Regions from separate parts of the Marinobacter sp. DS40M6 genome, predicted to be linked through region 3. Evidence: predicted binding sites of a transcription regulator. Region 3 holds the regulator's gene; each other region holds the start of a gene.
What was found. Region 3 encodes sigma-54, which starts transcription at its own class of promoters, with help from an activator protein. Its sites were predicted from a motif close to ANTGGCATNNANNTTGCTNT; they were not measured.
Positions count from the first base shown of each region.

Region 1: a site for sigma-54 is predicted at 4,461-4,480, ahead of JJO78_RS00280 (PEP-CTERM sorting domain-containing protein). Genes of this name have one in related genera too.
Region 2: a site for sigma-54 is predicted at 1,161-1,180, ahead of flgA (flagellar basal body P-ring formation chaperone FlgA). Genes of this name have one in related genera too.

Region 1 covers NZ_JAFCAE010000001.1:48,021-54,777, reverse strand. Annotated here, with positions in the region: gene JJO78_RS00295 (efflux RND transporter permease subunit) at 1-1,532, shown strand, start outside; gene JJO78_RS00290 (efflux transporter outer membrane subunit) at 1,525-2,919, shown strand; gene nfsA (oxygen-insensitive NADPH nitroreductase) at 2,938-3,675, opposite strand; gene JJO78_RS00280 (PEP-CTERM sorting domain-containing protein) at 3,800-4,417, opposite strand; gene bla (class A beta-lactamase) at 4,583-5,440, opposite strand; gene JJO78_RS00270 (DNA-3-methyladenine glycosylase I) at 5,441-6,109, opposite strand; gene JJO78_RS00265 (DUF2897 family protein) at 6,191-6,370, shown strand; gene JJO78_RS00260 (MHYT domain-containing protein) at 6,528-6,757, shown strand, end outside.
Region 2 covers NZ_JAFCAE010000006.1:24,718-31,474, forward strand. Annotated here, with positions in the region: gene JJO78_RS15650 (CheR family methyltransferase) at 1-155, opposite strand, end outside; gene JJO78_RS15655 (chemotaxis protein CheV) at 197-1,129, opposite strand; gene flgA (flagellar basal body P-ring formation chaperone FlgA) at 1,328-2,032, shown strand; gene flgM (flagellar biosynthesis anti-sigma factor FlgM) at 2,213-2,539, shown strand; gene JJO78_RS15670 (flagella synthesis protein FlgN) at 2,547-3,017, shown strand; gene JJO78_RS15675 (hypothetical protein) at 3,060-3,797, opposite strand; gene JJO78_RS15680 (peptidylprolyl isomerase) at 4,039-4,656, shown strand; gene mnmC (bifunctional tRNA (5-methylaminomethyl-2-thiouridine)(34)-methyltransferase MnmD/FAD-dependent 5-carboxymethylaminomethyl-2-thiouridine(34) oxidoreductase MnmC) at 4,686-6,599, shown strand; gene JJO78_RS15690 (CBS domain-containing protein) at 6,660-6,757, shown strand, end outside.
Region 3 covers NZ_JAFCAE010000004.1:271,736-278,492, reverse strand. Annotated here, with positions in the region: gene JJO78_RS12040 (carbon-nitrogen hydrolase family protein) at 1-62, shown strand, start outside; gene yjgA (ribosome biogenesis factor YjgA) at 59-589, opposite strand; gene mgtE (magnesium transporter) at 616-1,977, opposite strand; gene JJO78_RS12025 (HPr family phosphocarrier protein) at 2,090-2,359, opposite strand; gene rapZ (RNase adapter RapZ) at 2,367-3,248, opposite strand; gene ptsN (PTS IIA-like nitrogen regulatory protein PtsN) at 3,277-3,747, opposite strand; gene hpf (ribosome hibernation promoting factor) at 3,843-4,151, opposite strand; gene JJO78_RS12005 (RNA polymerase factor sigma-54) at 4,276-5,802, opposite strand; gene lptB (LPS export ABC transporter ATP-binding protein) at 5,955-6,680, opposite strand; gene lptA (lipopolysaccharide transport periplasmic protein LptA) at 6,658-6,757, opposite strand, start outside.

The DNA of each region.
Region 1 (6,757 bases), on a different contig from region 3:
GTACCGGGCTGATGTTCAAGGCGGTGCCGCCGGGCTTCATCCCCATCCAGGACAAGCTCTATCTGATGGCGGGCGTGAAACTGCCGGAAGGGGCCTCCCTGGAGCGTACCGATCAATTGCTACAGAAAGTCACCGACATCGCCATGGAAACCGAAGGTGTGGCCAACGCCGTGGCATTTCCCGGCCTGAACGCACTGCAGTTCACCAACACCTCCAACACCGGTGTGGTGTTCTTTCCCCTGAAACCGTTTGACGAGCGCAGCCTCAGTGCCGGGGAGATCAACGCCCAGATCAACCAGAGAATCAGTGGGCTGAAAGAAGGCTTTGCCTTCTCCTTCATGCCACCGCCGATCCTGGGCTTGGGTAATGGCTCCGGCTATCAGTTGTTCATCGAGGACCGTGGGAATCTCGGTTACGGGGCCCTGCAGAACGCGGTGAACCAGTTCCAGGGGGCCATCAGCCAGACACCGGGCATGGGGTATCCCATCACCAGTTACCAGGCCAATGTGCCGCAACTGGATGCGGAAGTGGACCGGCTCAAGGCCAAGGCCCAGGGCGTGCCCCTGACTGAAGTGTTCGACACCCTGCAGACCTACCTGGGGTCCACCTATGTCAACGACTTCAACCGGTTTGGCCGTACCTGGCAGGTCATCGCCCAGGCAGACGCCCCCTACCGCGACAGCGTGGAGGACATTGCCCGCCTGCGCACCCGTAACGACCAGGGCGAGATGGTGCCGATCGGCTCGATGGTGAACATTCGCCAGAGCTTCGGACCGGACCCGGTATTGCGTTATAACGGCTACCCCGCAGCGGATATCGCCGGGGAGGCGGACCCAAGGGTGCTGTCATCGGCCCAGGCCATGGATACGCTGACAGCGCTGGCGGACCAGGTGCTGCCAGCCGGAATGGCGTTTGAATGGACCGACCTGAGCTATCAGCAGGCCACCCAGGGTAATGCCGCGCTGGTGGTGTTCCCGCTTGCCATCCTGCTGGTGTTCCTGGTTTTGGCAGCGCTTTATGAGAGCTGGACCCTGCCGTTGGCGGTGATCCTCATCGTGCCCATGTGCATGCTCTCGGCATTGATCGGCGTGTGGTTTAGCGACGGGGACAACAATATCTTTGTCCAGGTGGGTCTGGTGGTGTTGATTGGCCTGGCCTGCAAGAACGCCATCCTGATCGTGGAATTTGCCCGCGAACTGGAGCTTCAGGGGCGGAGCATTGTGGAGGCGGCGCTGGAAGCCTGCCGGTTGCGGCTGCGGCCCATCATCATGACCTCCATCACCTTTACCGCTGCGGTTGTGCCCCTGGTGCTGGCCACCGGCGCGGGCGCCGAGGTGCGTGAGGCTTTGGGCACGGCCGTATTTGCCGGCATGATCGGGGTCACCCTGTTTGGCCTGTTCCTGACTCCGGTGTTCTACGTGGCGCTGCGCAAGCTTTCTGGAAGCCACCCGCTGAAGAGCCATCATACATCCACACTGTCTTCCGATGACGGCGATAGCGAAGACGCATTGCCAGGAGGTAGCCATGCTTAAAGTCATCACCATGACGGGGGCTCTGGCCCTGTTAACAGGATGCGCCGTGGGCCCAGATTACCAGGCCCCGACGACGCCGGAACCGAATGCGTTTTCGGAAGGGCGAACCATGGTTGCCGGTGGAACCGATCAGCAGCGTTTCTGGCAGGGATTTGATGATCCTTTGCTGGCACGCCTGATTGATGATGCCCTGGCCGCCAACCTCAGTCTGGAAGGCGCCGTCGCTCGCTATGAGCGCGCGGCCGCCCTGCTGTATGGCGCCGAGCGGGATCAATGGCCCAGCGTCACGGCCAGCGCCTCTGGCGCCGAACAGTATCTTGCGGATATTGAGCAATCTCCCCCCGGTGCCGGGCCAGAACGGGTGCAGCGTTACCAGGCTGGCGTTGCCGCCAGTTGGGAGCTGGATCTGTTCGGGCGCCTTCGCCGTGCGACGGAGGCCCAAAGGGCGGAACTGGAGGCAGCCGGTGCCGATCTCGGTGCCGTTCAGGTAGCCATCGCGGGCCAGTTGGCCAGCAGCTATTTTGAGCTGCGAGGCCTTCAGCAGCAGTATCAGGTTGCCCTGCAGAGTGTGGCTTTGCAGCAGCAGTCACTGGACATCGTGGAAGCCCGGGTAAAGGCCGGGCGTGGTACCGAGTTTGATCAGGTCCGTGCCCGTGCCCAACTGGAACGGACCCGGGCCGAATTGCCCACCCTGCAGGCGGGGATACGAGGGGCCATGCACCGCATTTCCGTGCTGACGGGCCAGCCGCCGATGGCGCTTGTCGATACGCTGTCACCTCGTGGAGCGCTGCCGGAAACCCTGCCGACGATTCCCGTGGATAGCCCGGGGGAAGTTCTGCGCCGCCGCCCGGATATCGCCGCTGCTGAGCGACGCCTGGCGGCCTCCACCGCCCGCATTGGGGTGGCCACCGCTGACTTGTTCCCTCGCTTTACCCTGAGCGGGCTAATCGGTTCCGTTGCCGGCGACACCAGCGATCTGTTCACCGGTCCGGCGGAAACCCGACGCGTTGCCCTGGGCATTGACTGGACTTTCCTGGACCACGACCGGGTCAAATCCCGTATCGAGGCGGCAGGAGCCGATAGCCGTGCGGCATTGGCCAGCTACCAGCAAACGGTGCTGGAGGCCCTGGAAGAGGCAGAAACGCGGCTGGTGCGTTATCAGCGAGCGCAACAGCGGGAAGAGCGGCTGGAACAGGCGATGAATAATGCCGAGCACGCCGTGGAACTGGCCCGGGCTCGCTATGAAGAAGGGTTTATCGGCTATTTCGAGGTGCTGACGGCGGAACAGGAGTTCACCGCCACCCGGGATGCGGCCGTGCGTAGCCGCACAGCGGTCACCCTGGCGATGGTGGATGTCTACCGCTCGCTGGTAGGTGCGCCGGGGTAAGTCTCCCGGCGATCCTGATTACTTCATCTCGAAGCCCTTGCCGCGCAGGAAATCCCGCATGTGGGGGCGCAACTTGGATGTAAACAGTGGTTTCAGCTGTTGCGACCAGTTGGTGTCCTTGGTGCCCCCGGTGCGGGCCTGGTAATAGGTGTTCATGGTGGTGTCGAATTCCGCCACCAGTTCCGGATCGCGTTCGCTTTGGTAATAATCCTCTTTGAGGATGGACGCCAGTGGCAGTCTCGGTTTCACCTCGGGTGCCTGGTCCGGATACCCCAGGCACATACCGAACACCGGATATACATGCTCCGGCAGACGTAGTAGCTCGCTCACCTCCGCTGGGTTGTTACGTATGCCCCCGATATAACACAGGCCCAGCCCCGCCGATTCTGCTGCGGTGGCAACGTTCTGGGCCACCAGGGCAGTATCGATGCTGGCCACCAGCAACTGCTCGGTCATCCCGCGGACTACCTCGGCACCTGCGCGTTCCGCGGCATCCGTGGCCCGTTTCATGTCTGCGCAGAACACCAGAAAATCTGAACTTTCCGCCACATAGCGTTGGCCGCCACTCAACTCCGCAAGGGCCTCTCGGTTGTTCGGATCGACCACATGGATAATGGAGTAAGCCTGCACATGACTGGACGTAGCGGCGCTCTGGCCAGCCCGGATCAGTTCCTCGAACAGCTCGCGGGGAATCCTGCGGTTCTGGAACTTGCGGATTGAACGGTGTGATTTAAGAAGCTCAATGGTGGGATTCATAGCGCCCTTCAGCATGACAACGGAAAGCGCTTATCCTGCCATTGGCAGGCGATGATGGCAAAAAGGGCCCCGCAATCATCATTACGGGGCCCTTTTAGAGGTCGAGCGTTTTTTTAGCCAGCGACTAGCGGCGACGGCGAAAGCCCAGGCCGAGCAGACCTAGCCCCATCAGCGCCAGCGTGCCCGGTTCAGGGACCTGTGCGGTTACTCTTACGTCGTCGAGGAAGTTGCCGACGGTGCCATCCGGGCTCACGGAAGTGAACTTGATGGTGGTTTCCAGAGCGCTGGCAATGAAGCTTCCTGAGAAGATGCTCCAACCACTCGTTACATGATCATTCAGCAGCGAATCGGCACTGTTTCCATTGGAAATCAGGGACAACATGAAGCTTTCAGAGTTGTTCTGGCGAGCGCGGTAAGCAAAGCTCAGGTCATAACGCTGGCCAATGGTGGTATCAATGGTCTGGTAGATGCCAAATGGGCCATCCATGTCCGGGTGGGCATTCAGCTCGGCAAACTGGCTGCCGTCATAAGCGTTCACGCTGTTGAAGCCACTCTCCCAGATTTCAATGTTGCTGCCGGTCCAGCCAGCGACCTGGTCAGATGTAAAAAACTGCCAGGTGCCCGTAGTCACGTTGGGGTTTTCGAAGCTGCCATTCTCGATCAGGTTAGCGGTTGCCGGAGCGGCGAATGCGAGGCCTGCGGCAAGGATGCCCAGTGTGGCGATACGGTTGATAATGCTCATGTGGCCTTTCCTTAATGGTCATCAGTGTTGATCTGCACTGATAAAGGCAACATGTGGGCCACTGTCAAAAATTCTCCTTGAATTCAGATGCCACGATGATTTTTGAGCGCAACCTTGAAGGCAGTGTGTAAAGAATTCTGACAGGCCGGCAGCTGTTGCTGGCGATCAGAAGTGCTTCACAATAGCGCCCCCGAGGTCTCTGATAGCGCCATTACGTTCATCAAAAGACGCACCGGTTTGCGTTATATAGATCGCGATCACCAGAGGCGGGCGATGGGGTGGCCATAGCACGGCAGTGATTGAACGGGAGCCGTGGCCGCCGGCTCCAGAGCGGTCTCCGATTGTCCAGTCCGGTGGTATCGCTGCCCGGAGCAAGTTGTCACTGACACGGTTGCCTTTGAGCCAGGTAACCAGAGTATCCCGGGAACCTTTGGATAGCGCCTCACCAAGTACCAATTTGCGGAGGTTCGCGACCATCGCCTTGGGACTTGTGGTATCTCGCAGGTCGCCCGGCGTGGCCTCATTGAGTGAGGTTTCCGTCCGGTCCAGCCGCGTAACGGTATCGCCCAGATCGCGTGCATACGCGGTAACGCCGTCGGGGCCATCAATGGCCCCCAGTACCAGATTGGCGGCGGTGTTGTCGCTGGTGGCCATTGTCGCTTCACACAGCTCCCGCAAACTCATACCTGCCTCTTCCCCTACACGTGTCTCAGTGACCGGTGAATAGGTCACCAGATCGTCCTTGCTGAAGATCACTCGCCGATCCAGATCAACAGTGCCGTTATCCACCTTTGCCAGCAACGCCGCACAGGCCAGGGTTTTGAAGGTGCTTGTGATGGGGAAACGGTCATCGCCGTGATAGTCCCAGGATTCTCCAGTCCCGGAATCATAGAGGGCGATGCCCACGCGTGCGTCCAGGCGCTGTTCCACGGTTTTCACCGCCTCAAGCAACGGGTTGGCGTGGACCAGAGAAAGCGTGGAGGTCATCAACCAAAGGGCGAGCATTAACAGGGCGGAACGCATCTAATCTCCCACTGAGTAAGACAGAATTCGCGACAGGTGGCTGTAGGGCAGGCCAGTTTCCTTATGCCAGTCGTTGAAGGCCTGCTGTGCCTGCATCAAGGCCTTTTTGCTGCCGGGGCTGGCATCCAGCCGTTCCTCCCGATGCAACCCGGCGGCCACATCCGACGACAGGATAAACCCATCCCAGCCTACCCGACGCAGGAAATATTGGGCGGTGTTGCCGCCGAGGCGGGCACCGTGGCGTTTGAACCACATCAGCAAGCCGACCTGATCGTGCGAAGGCCACTGGCTCAGGAAGGCTCCAAAGCCACCGTGCTCACGGGCGCCATCCACAATCATCCGGGCGTTGTCCGGCACCGTGCGAATTTTCTGCATGTTGCGCACAATGCGTTCATCCTGTGCCAGATCCTCCAGCACTTCTGGCGGAACCTGCTGCCAGTACAGCGGCACGAACCCCTTGAAGGCATCTTCAAATCCCGGCCACTTGTTCTCGATCACTCGCCACACGAAACCGGCCTTGAAGACGCAGCGTGTGACCTCGGACAGGTAGCGGTCGTCACCCATGGCTTCAAGCTCACCGGGCGCCGCAACCCGGGGCAATATGGCGCGTAGCTCGACTTCGCCGCCTTTGCGGGCGGCTGCCTGATTGTAAATTCTGGAGAAGGACATCGTAATTTCCGGAATCCGGTTGTCGGGTTGAAGGCGTGTGGTCCACTATAAGGTAAATGGGTTCAATGAAGGAGCCAAGCCATGCCACTTATCGGATGGGTTTTTGTCATAGTCGCGCTGGCCCTGGTGGTCGGCAGCCTCTTCGTGCTGCGGGACAGCGCCAACAGTATGAAGATCTCTGACGAAAAGATGAAAAAGATCCAGGAACGCAAGGCCGAGGTAGAAGCTGAGGAAAGTGCGGAGGACCGGGAGCAGTGGTAATTTGCTGTCCCCGTTAGACATTTCACGAAAATTCACATTGTCGATGAAACGGTAGCGCAAGAGCCCCGTATCTCTGATGAATTTCTCATTTCACGGCAGTTTGGCCATTGGCGAAACCGGTCGTGAACAGTGTTCATCCAGAAAAACGGGTTTCAGAATGACGGGATATTACGATTACACCCTGGTGGCCGCCTCCTTTGTGGTTGCGGTACTGGCATCGTACAGCGCGCTCTACTTCGGCGCACAGCTTGCTACGCTCGAACAGGCAAAAGCCAGGCTATGGCTGGCGCTCGGGGCTCTGACGATGGGAACCGGGGTCTGGGTCATGCATTTCGTAGGCATGCAGGCCTATGTGATGCCGATGGAAATGAGCTACGACCTCACCAT
Region 2 (6,757 bases), on a different contig from region 3:
AAATCACCCAGGGTTCTCAGCTCGTTCTCTTCCATGATCCGCCGCAAACGGCTTTTTACCAAATACTGCTTGTTCTCCCCGAGCAAAATGCCACACGCATCCTGCAGGAATGATTTAAAGGCCTCGTATTCCTGTGGCGTTATTTCAGCTTTCATTGGATCTCATTATCGAGTGAGTCGGAAGTAACGGAGGAGCGTCACTGCTCGCGGTCGACAATTTCCATGACTCTTTCAGCCAGCTCATCGGGGCTGAATTTAGCCATGAAATCGTCAGCGCCCACCTTCTGCACCATCGCCTTGTTAAACACGCCACTCAGGGACGTGTGCAGCATGATAAATACATCCTTGATTGCAGGCTCATTTTTACACTTGGTGACCAGAGTGTACCCGTCCATTTCCGGCATTTCGACATCGGATATGATCAAACACAGGTGATCGGCGGCGCGAGAGCCATCTGCCGTAATCTCTTTCAGATAATCCAGGGCCTGCCTGCCATCATTCTTGGTCACCACTCCCATACCAATGGCAGTGAGACATCGCTCAATCTGGCGTCGCGCCACAGCCGAATCGTCTACAACCAGCACCGGCAGATGGCCAGGCACCCGCTCTGAACTGCGATTGCGAACCTCTTCGGTGACATCTTCCTCAAACGGCGACACTTCAGACAGGATCTTTTCAACATCGATGACCTCTATCAGCTTGTCTTCAAAGTGCGTTACCGCTGTGAGGTAAACGTCTTTGCCCGCACCCTTGGGTGGCGGCAGGATGTCTTCCCAGTTCATATTCACGATGCGGTCGACACCAGCCACCAGGAAACCCTGGGTTTTTCGGTTGTACTCAGTAATGATCACGAAGCTGGTGGCCATCTCTTCCTTGGGAATACCGGGAAGCCGGATTGACATACCTAGGTCAATGATTGGGATAGTCTCGCCACGAATATGGGCCACGCCCCGAACCATAGGGCGACTGTTCGGCAACGATGACAGCCTGGGGCACTGCAACACTTCCTTGACCTTGAAGACGTTGATGCCGTACATCTGCCGGCCACGAAGGCGAAATAACAGAAGCTCCAGACGATTCTGGCCCACCAGCTGGGTGCGCTGATTTACACTGTCCAATACCCCTGCCATCGTTTATATCTCCCACTCGAAACGTCTTGCTGCCGGCACGCATCTTGCTGCGTTATTCTAAAAAGTCGCGTGGAACCGGCTATGTGCCGGTTTATTGACTCACTCGATAGGCTTAACGGCCGAATCCGGAAATCATTAGGATATTCCTGAACTCGGGGCTTTACCCGGTTAATGACAGCATAGGACAAACTGCCGCGTATGCGCATTACCAATTTCGCCATCATATTGTTATTCACCGTAACAGCCGGCCCGGCAATGGCCTCCACGACCACGTCCGAACAAATTCAAAGCAGCGCGGAACAATTTCTGGAGGCATTTTCAGAGGCTCAGGCAAACGAAGGCTTTACGGTTTCCCACGATACCGGCCAACTCGACGCACGCCTCTCGCTCGCAACCTGTGATACCCCACTCAGCGTATCGTTCAGCGGCGACCCCTGGAGGACCACCCAACCCTCGCTACTGGTTTCCTGCGAGGGCGAGCGCCCCTGGCGCATGTTCCTTCCGGTATCCGTCACGATAACCGGTGAAGCCATGGTCGCCGCCCGCCCCTTGGGGCGCGGCGAACGACTGACGAAAGCGGCAATACAGTCGGATAACGTGGTGGTGAATTCGATTCGACGGGGCGCAATAACCAATGTCGACCAGTTAGTGGGCATGGAAATGCGCCGCGGCGTGAACGCCGGTACCGTATTTACACCGGATTTGGTGCTGGCTCCGGCAGCGATCGAACGCGGAGACCATGTTATCATCAGCGCCCGCAGCGGCAATTTTTCGGTAAACTCAAGGGGTAAAGCCCTGGCCAGTGCCGGGATTGGAGAACAGGTTCTGGTTGAGAACCTCTCGTCCTCCCGCACCGTGCGTGCCCGTGTGACTGCTCCCGGGCATGTCGAGATTCCCATGTAACCTCGTTCCCGGCATTGATTCACCGGAAACGGCAATCTGTTGCCGGTTTTTTTTTGAAAGATGACAAGAGTGTCATTTAACTCTTGCAAAAATCGCTAAAGAAACGTCAGGCCATGCCGATAGACAGGTATGAAATTTTGGAGCCGCCCAACGCGGCCGACCAGTTAAGCAGGTAACGTTATGTCAGTTGACTTTAATGGAATAGGCCCAGGCCAGGTCAACACCCAGAAAACCACGGCCGATAAATCTTCCGCTACCCAGAGCACTCAGCCCTCTACAGCTGAGCAGGCAAAGACCCAGGCGCAAGGCGCCCGTGGCGAAAATGTCAATTTGAGCAGCCAGGCGAAGAACCTGAAACAGCTCGAACAAAAGCTCGGCAGTTATCCGGAAATGGACGATGACCGTATCGAGCAGATCCGCTCTGCCCTTGAAAGCGGCTCCTACAAGGTTGATGCGGAGAAACTGGCCCAGAAAATGCTTGAGATGGATGAAAGCATTTTCGGGTGAGTAGATCATGGCCGCAATTGATGAACTGAAAGACCTTTTATCTCAGGATATCCGTCAACTCGAATCCCTGGCGGACGTCCTGCAGCAGGAAAAAGCCTGCCTTTCCACATCTGATATCCGTAAACTCGAATCACTGACTGGCGAGAAAAACACTCTGTTGGGTCAGATTCGTGAACGGGCCAAACTCAAAATCCGCCTTCTGGTGTCGATGGGGTTTCGACCTGAAAACGGAGCACCCTCACGGTTTATTCTCAGCGCCGGCCTGTCAGATGTTTACGACTTGTGGCGGGAGGCCGACGAACGCCTTAAGACCTGTCACCAGTTGAATAGCAATAATGGGCGGGTTGTCAGTCACCTCCAGAAGCGCCTTTCACGTCTTACTGATATATTCCGCGGCGTTTCCGGGCACCAGACCCTCTACGGTGCTCAGGGCGAGCAAAAGGCCGTATCACACCGTACCGTTCTGGCGAGCGCCTGACGGCTTCTGGGCTCCGCAAACGTCGGAGCCCAACGCATCCCATCAGCGAGTATAGATCGTCATCTGTGAATCGGGATGGAAGCGGATATTGTCGAGGGCAATGTTCCCCATGGACGGTCCCTGACTGCCGCTGACCCGTATATTGTCCATGCGGATCTGTTCGATCCTTTCCGGGAACGCCAGGGTGAGTCCGCCATCGTCACGAACCGTGTAACGGGGAACATCATCCCGATAATGCACACCGGATATCGTAAGATCAGAATCCAGGAAGTTCAGCACCGGCACGAAAATGTTCGCTGTTAGTTTCAGGCCTTCGATGACATCCGGATCAACCTCTCCTGTCCCGTCGTTACTTCCGGTCATGGCAGATACCGTGGCGATACGATCCAACAAGGATTGATCACCCTGCCCCGACACGCCGGCCATCTCGTCGTCATTAAGCGGCGCCAAACCGGCACGCTCGTACAATTGCGCGGCGTCCGTAACGTCTCGTGAATCATTCGTGGTGCTGCCAGCGGCAAAACTGACCAATGGCTGAAAAGGCAATACCGCCATAGTGACCAGTGCAGCCGCGTTGCGGTAACGGGATTGGTGCTTGAGAACCCGATGCAACTCGCGCTCGGTAATCCAGCCGGACTGTATAAACACCTCGCCGAGCCGCTGACCGGTCTCATGCTGTAGGCGCAGGCCCTCTTCCAACTGAATTTCGGAAAGGTATCCCCGGTTTATCAGCAACCGACCGAGACGGGATTTTTCTTCGAAGCCCTGACGGATTTTCAAGGTATGCCTCCAATAGCTTCACAGTGATTGCCGTACAACCTGGCCCGGTCAGAGTGCATCAATGCCACTGATGCGATAAAAGGTTAGCTGATAGTCATGAACTCCGCAGGGAATATGCCCGACTTGACAAGTATTATCTGCTAACATCCTGCAACAGACTGGATTCATGGGAACAGTATCGCAGCAAACATTCCCGAAGCTACCTACTATTCCCTGAACTAACTACGTGAGCCATTATAGAATGACAAATTTCGTAAAACCGTTTCGTTATGTGATGCAAATCGCTCTATCTGTAACCTTCATGCTGGGTATCGGCAACTGCCTGGCGGCAGAAGGGCAACAGAATGAGCTGCCCCAGGTGATTATTGAAACCAGCGAAGGTGCCATTGAGGTGACTCTGCGCCCGGACATCGCTCCCGAGACCGTTGAGAATTTTATTGCCTATGCCAAAAACGGGTTCTACGAGGGAACGCTGTTCCATAGGGTCATTCCAGGTTTCATGATCCAGGGCGGCGGTTTTGATCAGGATCTAAACCAGAAGCAGACCCGTAGCCCCATCCGGAACGAAGCCAGGCCAACCGCCAAAAACCTTCGCGGAACCATCGCCATGGCCCGCACAAGCTCACCGGACTCCGCCACGTCCCAGTTTTTTATCAACCTGACCGACAACGATTTCCTGAACGCAGGTGTCCGCGGCCCGGGCTACGCGGTATTTGGCAAGGTGACAGGGGGAATGGGTGTTGTGGATGCCATCGCCAGCAAGAAAACGGTGAGATCCCGAGGCATGGCGGATGTACCCCAGGAACCCGTCATTATCCGTAGCGTTTCGGTCCGGCAAACCGATACCGCGGCAGAGTAGCCCATCAAGCCTACTGACCGGATACGATGATTGTGACTGACCCCAGGCTACCGTCCATTGAAACCGCAGACATTGATTGGAGCAGTGGCGCACCCCGCTGTCGCCGCTTTGGCGATGTTTACTTCTGCAGCGAGAACGGCCTTGAAGAAGCGCGGTATGTGTTTATCGGCCAGAACCGGCTTCGCGAACGTTTCTCCTTATTGCCCGCAGCCTCCTCCTTCGTCATCGCGGAAACTGGGTTTGGCACTGGCCTGAATTTCCTCGCAGCCTGGCAAGCCTGGAATGAGACAGCCACACCACGCAACGGCTGCCTGCATTTCGTCTCCGCCGAACGCCACCCGTTGACTCCGGAGGACCTTGCCCGAGCACTTACGATGTGGCCGGAGCTCAAGGTCTACGCTGACCAACTGCTTGAACAGTATCCTGCCCCCATCACCGGTACCCATCGCCTGGTACTCGCCGGCGGTCACGTCAGGCTGACCCTGTTTTTCGGCGACGTAGCCGATGCATGGCGTGAGCTGGATTTTCAGGCCGATGCCTGGTTCCTGGACGGTTTCGCGCCCGCTAAAAATCCGGGCATGTGGACGAGTGAAATCATCGACGCGATGCCGGGCCACAGCAAGCCCGGCGCGACGATCGCCACCTTTACATCCGTTGGCGAGGTGCGGAGACGGCTGATTGCTGCTGGCTTCGCCATGCGAAAAGCACCCGGATTTGGCCAGAAATGGGACATGTTGACCGGCACACTGGGTGATGCCACCAGCCCCGGAACACCACCAGCCGCGAATGATGTTGAATCCATTGCCATCATCGGCGCCGGGGTTGCCGGCAGCCTGCTCGCCCGGAATCTGGCGGAGCGGGGATTGCATGTCACGGTGATTGACCAGGCTCAAGAGGCTGGAACAGCCGCCTCTGGCAATATCCAGGGTGCGCTGTATGTCAAACTGGGCATTGAGTTCAACGATCAGGCAAAGCTCGGTCTCTCATCGTTGCTGTTCAGTCAACGTTACTATCAACAGTTCGGCGGGGAGCACTGGCATCCTTCCGGGCTTGTTCAACTGGCGCACAGTGATAGCGAGCAAGACCGTCAGAACCGCTTCATCGCCCGCAACGACTATCCAAGCGCCGTATTGCAGCAGATCAGCCCGGAACAGGCGTCTGAGCTTGCCGGCATTCCCCTGACTCGGGGAGGTCTCTGGTTCCCTCGCAGTGGATGGCTTGAGCCCGGCGGCCTTTGCCGGGCATTGATAGAGCACGAGCGGATTTTTCAATGTTTTGGGTTTGACGTCCACCGACTTACTCCCTGCAACGGCAAATGGCATATCGCAGGTAACGGCGAGCAGGATGTTGTGGTCGACAGGGTGGTGATATGCGCCGGCCATCAGACACCGGACCTGATTCCGCTGAAGGGCAGCTTCCGTTTTCGCGCGATTCGAGGGCAAGTAACCCACTTGCCTGCGAAGGCGGTGAATTGCCCTGATGTAGTGGTATGTGGATCAGGGTATCTCAATCCCGCCCACGGTGGCATGACACTGGCGGGTGCCACCTTCGATCTTCATGACTCATCGCCAACCCTTTCCACCGAAAGCCACCGGGATAACCTATCGATGCTGGATGCGATGGTTCCAGGCTCGGTAGACAGGGATTCAGGCGACGTTGATCCGGCGAAACTCGATGGCAAAGTCGGGTTTCGATGCACAACCCATGATTATCAGCCGGTCGCTGGTCCACTAGTGGACGCTTATGGGCAACCACTGGAAGGCATCAACCTGTTTACCGGCTTGGGCAGCAAGGGGTTGAGTTACGCTCCCCTGCTCGCAGAGTACCTTGCCGACCGGCTCTCCGGGCAGCCTGTCTGCCTCCCCGGATCCCTGGCAAAACGGGTCGCGACGGGCCGCTGCCACCGCGTGGAAATAACGGAGCAGGAAACTATTAGCGCCTGAAGAAATCCAATTGTCTGCCGATAACCGGAGAAGGCCCTGTTGTAACCGGAGCAGATCATTATGTCCATTCATGTCAGTGAACCCGGCAGACCCGTTGGGACACGCCTGCCGGAGATATTCCGGGGCCGCCGCGTAGGTGACGTTACAGAACTGAGCGA
Region 3 (6,757 bases):
ATCGCGAAACACTCAAGGACATCCGCACACGGATGCCCGTCTGGGAGCACCGGAGACTTTAGTTTCCGGCGGCTTCCGCGTCGTCGATGCACTCTCTGAGGTAGCGAAACAGCTTTCGTGGCTGGCCGGTATTCTTTTCTTTCTGCACGTCCCGGCGAGCGTTGCGCGCGAGGTTGCGCAGATGCTGTATATCCGCCGTTGTGCAGTAGTTCAGGAATTCGCCGACGGCCGAGTCGCCTTCCTCAATCATCCGGTCTCGCCAACGTTCAGCAAGGTGATGTCGGCGGGTGTGCTCTTCGCTTCCGGCATCGAAAGCATCAATGGCTCGAGTCAGCCCTTCCGGGTCGTCTTCCTGGCGGATAATCTTGCCGATGTACTGCAGGTGGCGGCGACGGGCTTCGTTCTGGCGAATGCGACGGGATTCCTCGATGGCCGCCCGCAGGGTGTCGCTGATCGGCAGGGTATTGAGCTGATCGTTACTCAGATCCAGCATACGCCTGCCAAGATCCTGCAACTGGTGCATTTCGCGCTTGAGTTGGGATTTGCTCGGGCCGAGGTATTCCGGGGCGTCGTCTTGGGAGTCGTTCATTTTCAGTCCGTGTTGTCGGATACAGGTTATCCGTAGAATATCGTCGCCAGACCAAGGAAGGCCATAAAGCCGACCACATCCGTGACCGTTGTCAGTATAACGCTACCGGCCAGTGCCGGATCAATGTTGCGGGACTTCAGGAACAGAGGTAGCACGGTGCCCACGAGTGCCGCAGCGATCAGGTTGATAATCAGCGCGGCGGCGATAATGGCGCCAATCATGATGTCGCTGAACCAGAGGGTTGCCGCTGACGCAACCACCACTGCCCAGAGCAATCCGTTCAGGGCACCCGCAATAAATTCGCGGTTTAGCAGCCAGCCCACGTTGGCGCCACTGATTTGTCCCACGGCCATGCCACGGATGACCAGGGTCAGGGTCTGACTGCCGGCAATGCCGCCCATGGATGCCACGATGGGCATCAATACCGCCAGCGCCACAACCTTTTCGATGGTCGCCTCAAACAGCCCGATCACGGCCGAAGCGGTAAAGGCCGTAAGCAGGTTGATGCCCAGCCACACGGCCCTGCGCCGGGTGGTCTTCAGAATCGGTGCGAAGGTGTCTTCGTCTTCATCAAGACCGGCCATGCTCATCAGGGAGTGGTCTGCGTCTTCGCGAATAACGTCAACCACGTCATCGATGGTGATTCGGCCCAGGAGTCGGCCTTCCTCACTGACCACGGGTGCTGAGATCAGGTCGTACCGTTCGAACAGGGTTGCCACCTTGGTGTCGGACAGCGTAACCGGTATCGGTTCGATGTCCGTGTCCATCACCTCCCGCACGGTTGCCGCCGGGTTGGATACGAGCATTTTGGTGATAGGCAACATGCCGATGAACTCGTCGCGTCGGCTGACCACGATAAGACTATCCGTCATCGGCGGCAGGTTGCGATGACGGCGCAGGTAGCGCAAAACCACGTCGATACTGATGTCCGGGCGCACCGTAATGGTGTCCGTGTTCATCAGGCCGCCGGCGGTATCTTCCGGGTAGGAGAGGACTTCTTCGACACGTTGGCGATCCTGCTCGTCCATGGTGTCCAGGACTTCCTGGATGACCGTGTCGGGCAACTGCTGCAGTAAGTCGGCCAGATCGTCCGACTCGAAATCCTCGATGATGTCAGCCAGTTCCTGAGCGTTCAGCTGGCTCAGGAAGTAACCTCGGATATCGTCATTCAGATACTGGAGGACTTCGCCTTCAAGCTGCTTGTCGACCAGGTTCCAGAGCAGGGCACGCTGGCGGGGTGGTGATGACTCCAGCAGGTGGGCGATGTCACTGGGGCTCAGGCCGCCATTCAGGATGCGGGCAACCTGTTTCAGGGCGCCACTGTCCAGCGCTTCGCTCAGGGAGCGAAGGCGTTGGCGCGCTTGGCTTTTCTCCAGAATATCGGTCATGGATCACCCACGGTCAGAAAACCCTCGTATTATAGCGGAGTTAGGCAACATAGGTGAGGAAGAGTTGTAGGTGAATGCCGTAGACGGGCAAGGATGTCCAGTGTGGAGGTGGTTATTCGCCTTCCCCGAAGTAGTCGTTGATCAGCGTAACCAGCGCATCGACAGCTTCGGACTCATCCGGACCGTCTACAATCAGCTCTACCTCTGATCCCTGGCTGGCGGCGAGCATCATGACTGGCATGATGCTTTTGGCGTCCACCTGTCGCCCTTTGCGGCTGATCTGAATGCTGCTGTCGAATTCAGATGCCTTGCCCACCAGTTTGGCTGCGGCCCGGGCATGGAGCCCAAGTTTGTTGATGATGGTAATGGGGCGGCGGATCATAGGCGGTTCAGCTTTCCCTGCTTTGCAGGTGGGGCAGTTCGGTGTGGCGAACCTGCACATTGCTGTATTTGCCCGAGAAATAGCGGCCGAGCTGGTCGCAGATATAAACCGAGCGATGCTGGCCACCGGTGCAGCCGATGGATATGGTCATATAGCTGCGGTTGCTGTCTGCGAACGAGGGTAGCCAGTTTTCCAGGAATTGGGTCAGGTCTTCGACCATCTTACGGCTCAACGGCTCCTTTTCCAGGAAATCGATAACCGGCTGGTCGGTGCCCACAAACTGCCGAAGGCTGGTGTCCCAATAGGGATTGGGCAGGCAGCGCACATCGAACACATAGTCCGAATCCAACGGCACGCCGTGCTTGAATCCGAATGACTGGAATAGCAGTGCCAGTTCCTGGTGGCGCCTGCCCGCGACTCGTTGCTTTACCATATCCCGGAGCTCGTACATGGACAGCCCCGTGGTGTCGATGTAGAGGTCTGCCAGCTTGGAAAGCGGCTCCAGAAGCTTCTTTTCGTTACCGATGGCCTCCCTCAGGGAGGTCTTGTCATCACTCAGTGGATGCTTTCGGCGCGTGGCATGGAAGCGCTGCAGAAGAGACTGTTCATCGGCGTCGAGATAGATGATCTCGATGGTTACGCCAGTATCCTGAAGGCTGCGGTAGATATCCTCGAAGTTGCTCAATTCTCCGGAAAGGTTACGGGCATCGATGCTGACCGCCATCTTTCCCAGCCGGCTGGGAGAGTTCTGGTTGGTGGCTTCCTGTGTGAGGGGGAACAGGAGGCCAATGGGCAGGTTGTCAATGCAGTAAAAGCCCAGGTCTTCCAGAACATGTAACGCGGTACTTTTCCCGGAACCTGATCGGCCGCTGACGATGATCAGTTTCATAGCCCGTTCACCTTGGATGTGGAGTTGTTCAGCTTGTTTCGGCTGTCATCCGGCGATAGAGAGAGCCTGCATCAGTGCACTGACGCAGCTGGTCGCAGAATGCACGTTCGTTGAACTTTTCAGCAAGTTGGCTCAAAAGCTCAAGATGCTCGCTGGTGGCTTCCTTGGGGACAATCAAGGTGAAGACGAGGTCCACCGGCTGGTTGTCGATAGCATCGAACGCAACGCCTTCTTCCAGGGTCAGCAAAACGCCAACCACGTGATCCAGCCCTTCCAGTCTGCAGTGGGGGATCGCGATGCCCTGTCCGATACCCGTGCTCCCCAGTCGCTCCCGTGCGACCAGATTAGTGAATATCTGGGTGTCGCTGAGCAAAGCGTCGTGTTGCTGGATCTGCTCGGCAATGGTTTCCATAACCCGCTTTTTGCTAGAGGCAGGCACCCGGCAAAGGGTTAGCTCCGGCGCGAGAATGTTCTCGATAGTCAGGGATGTGTCGGTCATGAATCGACTGCATTTCCGTAAAAAAAGGCTGCGGCACGTGTTGCATGGTTAGCCAGTGCCGCAGCTCGATTAACTGTCATGCCGGGGGCGTCGTCCTAGCGGGCGCCGTTCCCGTGCATCCGGTCTACGTTCTTTTCCTTGTGCTTCAGAATCTGCCTGTCCAGCTTGTCTACCAGTCCATCAATGGCAGCGTACATATCGCTGTTTTCGGCCTTTGCGTGAATCTCACCACCTATCACGTGAAGCGTAGCTTCCGCCATCTGGCGCACTTTTTCCACCTCAAGGGTAACCTGGCAATTGCTGATGTGGTCGAAGTGCCGCTCAAGCTTTTCAAATTTGCCTGATACGTAATCTTTCAGTGCGGGAGTCAGTTCTACGTGATGGCCTGAAATATTGAGTTGCATAGGCTTCTCCTGTTTTCAGCTTGCCGGCACCCGTTAGGATACCGGCTGTGTGCCACAGCGTTATGCTGCAGGCGGTATACTTTCAGGAAAGGGCTCTCCCCGTGAGGCCGGGAACAGACGCTTCCTACACCAATCGCTTTCGCTCGTTGGACGGAGGAATGTGCATTGCCTCGCGATACTTGGCCACGGTTCGTCTAGCCACCTTGATACCCTGGTCTCCTAGCATGGCTGCAATTTTGCTATCGCTCAATGGCTTTTTCGGAGTTTCCGTTGCAATCAGCTTCTTGATCATCGCGCGGATTGCCGTGGATGAGCACTCTCCACCCTCGTCGGTACTGACATGGCTCGAGAAAAAATACTTAAGTTCAAATATGCCCCGCGGCGTGTGCATGTATTTCTGGGTGGTGACCCTTGAAATGGTCGACTCGTGCATTTCCACCGCCTGGGCAATATCCGAGAGAATCAAAGGTTTCATGGCTTCCTCGCCATGATCCAGGAATCCCTGCTGGTGCTCGACAATGCGCGTGGCCACCTTAAGCAGGGTTTCGTTGCGGCTCTGCAGGCTCTTGATGAACCACTTTGCCTCCTGCAACTGGTCCCGCAGGTAGGTGTTGTCAGCACTGCTGTCAGCACGCTTTATAAGAGAAGCATAGCTTGCATTCACACGAATGCGCGGTGCAATTTCAGGATTCAGCTCCACGCGCCAGCGTTCATTGTGCTTGCGCACGATCACATCTGGGATGACGTAGTCTGGCTCGGCCTGATCCAGGGTGTCGCCGGGACGGGGGTTTAACCCGGTAATAAGTGCCAGAACGTCCCGTAGCTGCTCTTCTTTCAGGCGGCTGCGGCGTAACAGCTGGGCGTAATCACGGTTACCCAGCAGGTTTATGTAGTGGGTAATCACCAGTCGCGCCTGAGCCAGCCAGGGTGTTTCCGGGGGCAGCTGATTCAGCTGGATCAGCAGGCATTCCTGCAGATTACGGGCGAACACGCCGGGTGGATCGAAGTGCTGCAGGCGATGAAGAACGGCTTCCACTTCGTCCAGTTCCAGCGGGTCTTCGTCGGATTCGTCCACCATGCCTGAATGAATTTCTTCAAGCGGAGAGGTCAGGTAGCCGTGGTTATCAACCGCATCCATCAGGGCATGGGCGATGGCCTGATCCCGCTCGCTCATGGGCGTCAGGTTCAGTTGCCATTCCAGGTGGTCCTGGAGCGTTTCGGTGGGGGAGTTACGGGTTTCGAAGTCGTGGTCGTTTTCGTCGTCGTTACGGGCTGCTGACGCGGGGGCTGACTGGTAAATGTCATCCCAAGCGGTGTCGACGGGAAGATCATCGGGAATGGTGTCGGGACTGTCCGTTTCTGATGACCAGTCAGGTCCGTTTTCGGATTCGTCCCACTCAGCAGCGGTGTCTGAAGCGGTGTTGGATTCCTCGGTTGACGCTGTTTCAGACGACTCGTTGTCACTGTCCGTTGATTCCGGATTCTGGTTGTCGTCGTCTTCGGAGGTTTCCAGCATTGGGTTGGATTCCAATGCCTGCTGGATTTCCTGCTGGAGGTCCAGGGTGGAGAGCTGCAGAAGCCTGATAGCCTGTTGCAGCTGGGGCGTCATGGTCAGGCTTTGGCCCAGCTTTAACTGTAGTGAGGCTTTCATAACCATGGTTCAGGATCCGTCACTCGGTCTCTCTCTTCCGTCACTCAGGCTCTCTCTTTACGTCATCAGGGCGCTTTCTGGAGCCGGGGTTGCACAAAAACTCTTTGTATGCTGGCTACTTGCCGCACCAAGCAAGTTCTTTGCCGAGTGTACTACAGGCGAAACTCGTTGCCCAGATACACTTCCTTGACCTGCTGGTTGGCCAGTATATCGTCCGAATTACCAGAGGCAATGATGTGGCCGCCGCTGACAATGTAGGCATTCTCGCAGATGTCGAGGGTTTCCCGCACGTTGTGGTCGGTGATCAGTACGCCGATACCCTTGTCCCGCAAGTGTCGGATGATCTGCTTGATGTCGCTCACGGAGATCGGGTCGACTCCGGCGAAGGGTTCGTCCAGCAGGATGAACGCCGGCTCCATCGCCAGCGCCCGGGCAATTTCCACCCGTCGTCGCTCGCCGCCTGACAGGGCCATGCCGACGCTATCGCGGATGTGGGTAATGTGAAACTCTTCAAGCAGTTCCTCTAACTTGGCCTCCCGGTCAGCGCGTTTGAGTTCGCGGCGGGTTTCCAGGATCGCCAGTATGTTGTCGCGTACGGTGAGCTTGCGGAACACGGATGCTTCCTGGGGCAGGTACCCGATTCCCTTGCGGGCACGACCATGCATGGGCAGCGGCGTTATGTCCTGATTGTCGATGGTGATTCGACCGTTGTCGGCGGGAACCAGGCCAACAATCATGTAGAAACACGTCGTTTTTCCCGCGCCATTGGGGCCGAGTAAGCCGACGATCTCGCCACTGCGAATTTCCAGGGAAACGTCGATGACGACCTTCTTCTGTTTGTAGCTTTTTGCGAGGTTACTGGCCCTGAGAACTGCCATCGATATCCTGTCCGTTAGGGTTGTTATCTGGATTGCTACCGGCGTTGCCGCGCGGCTGGATGACCATTTCGACGCGA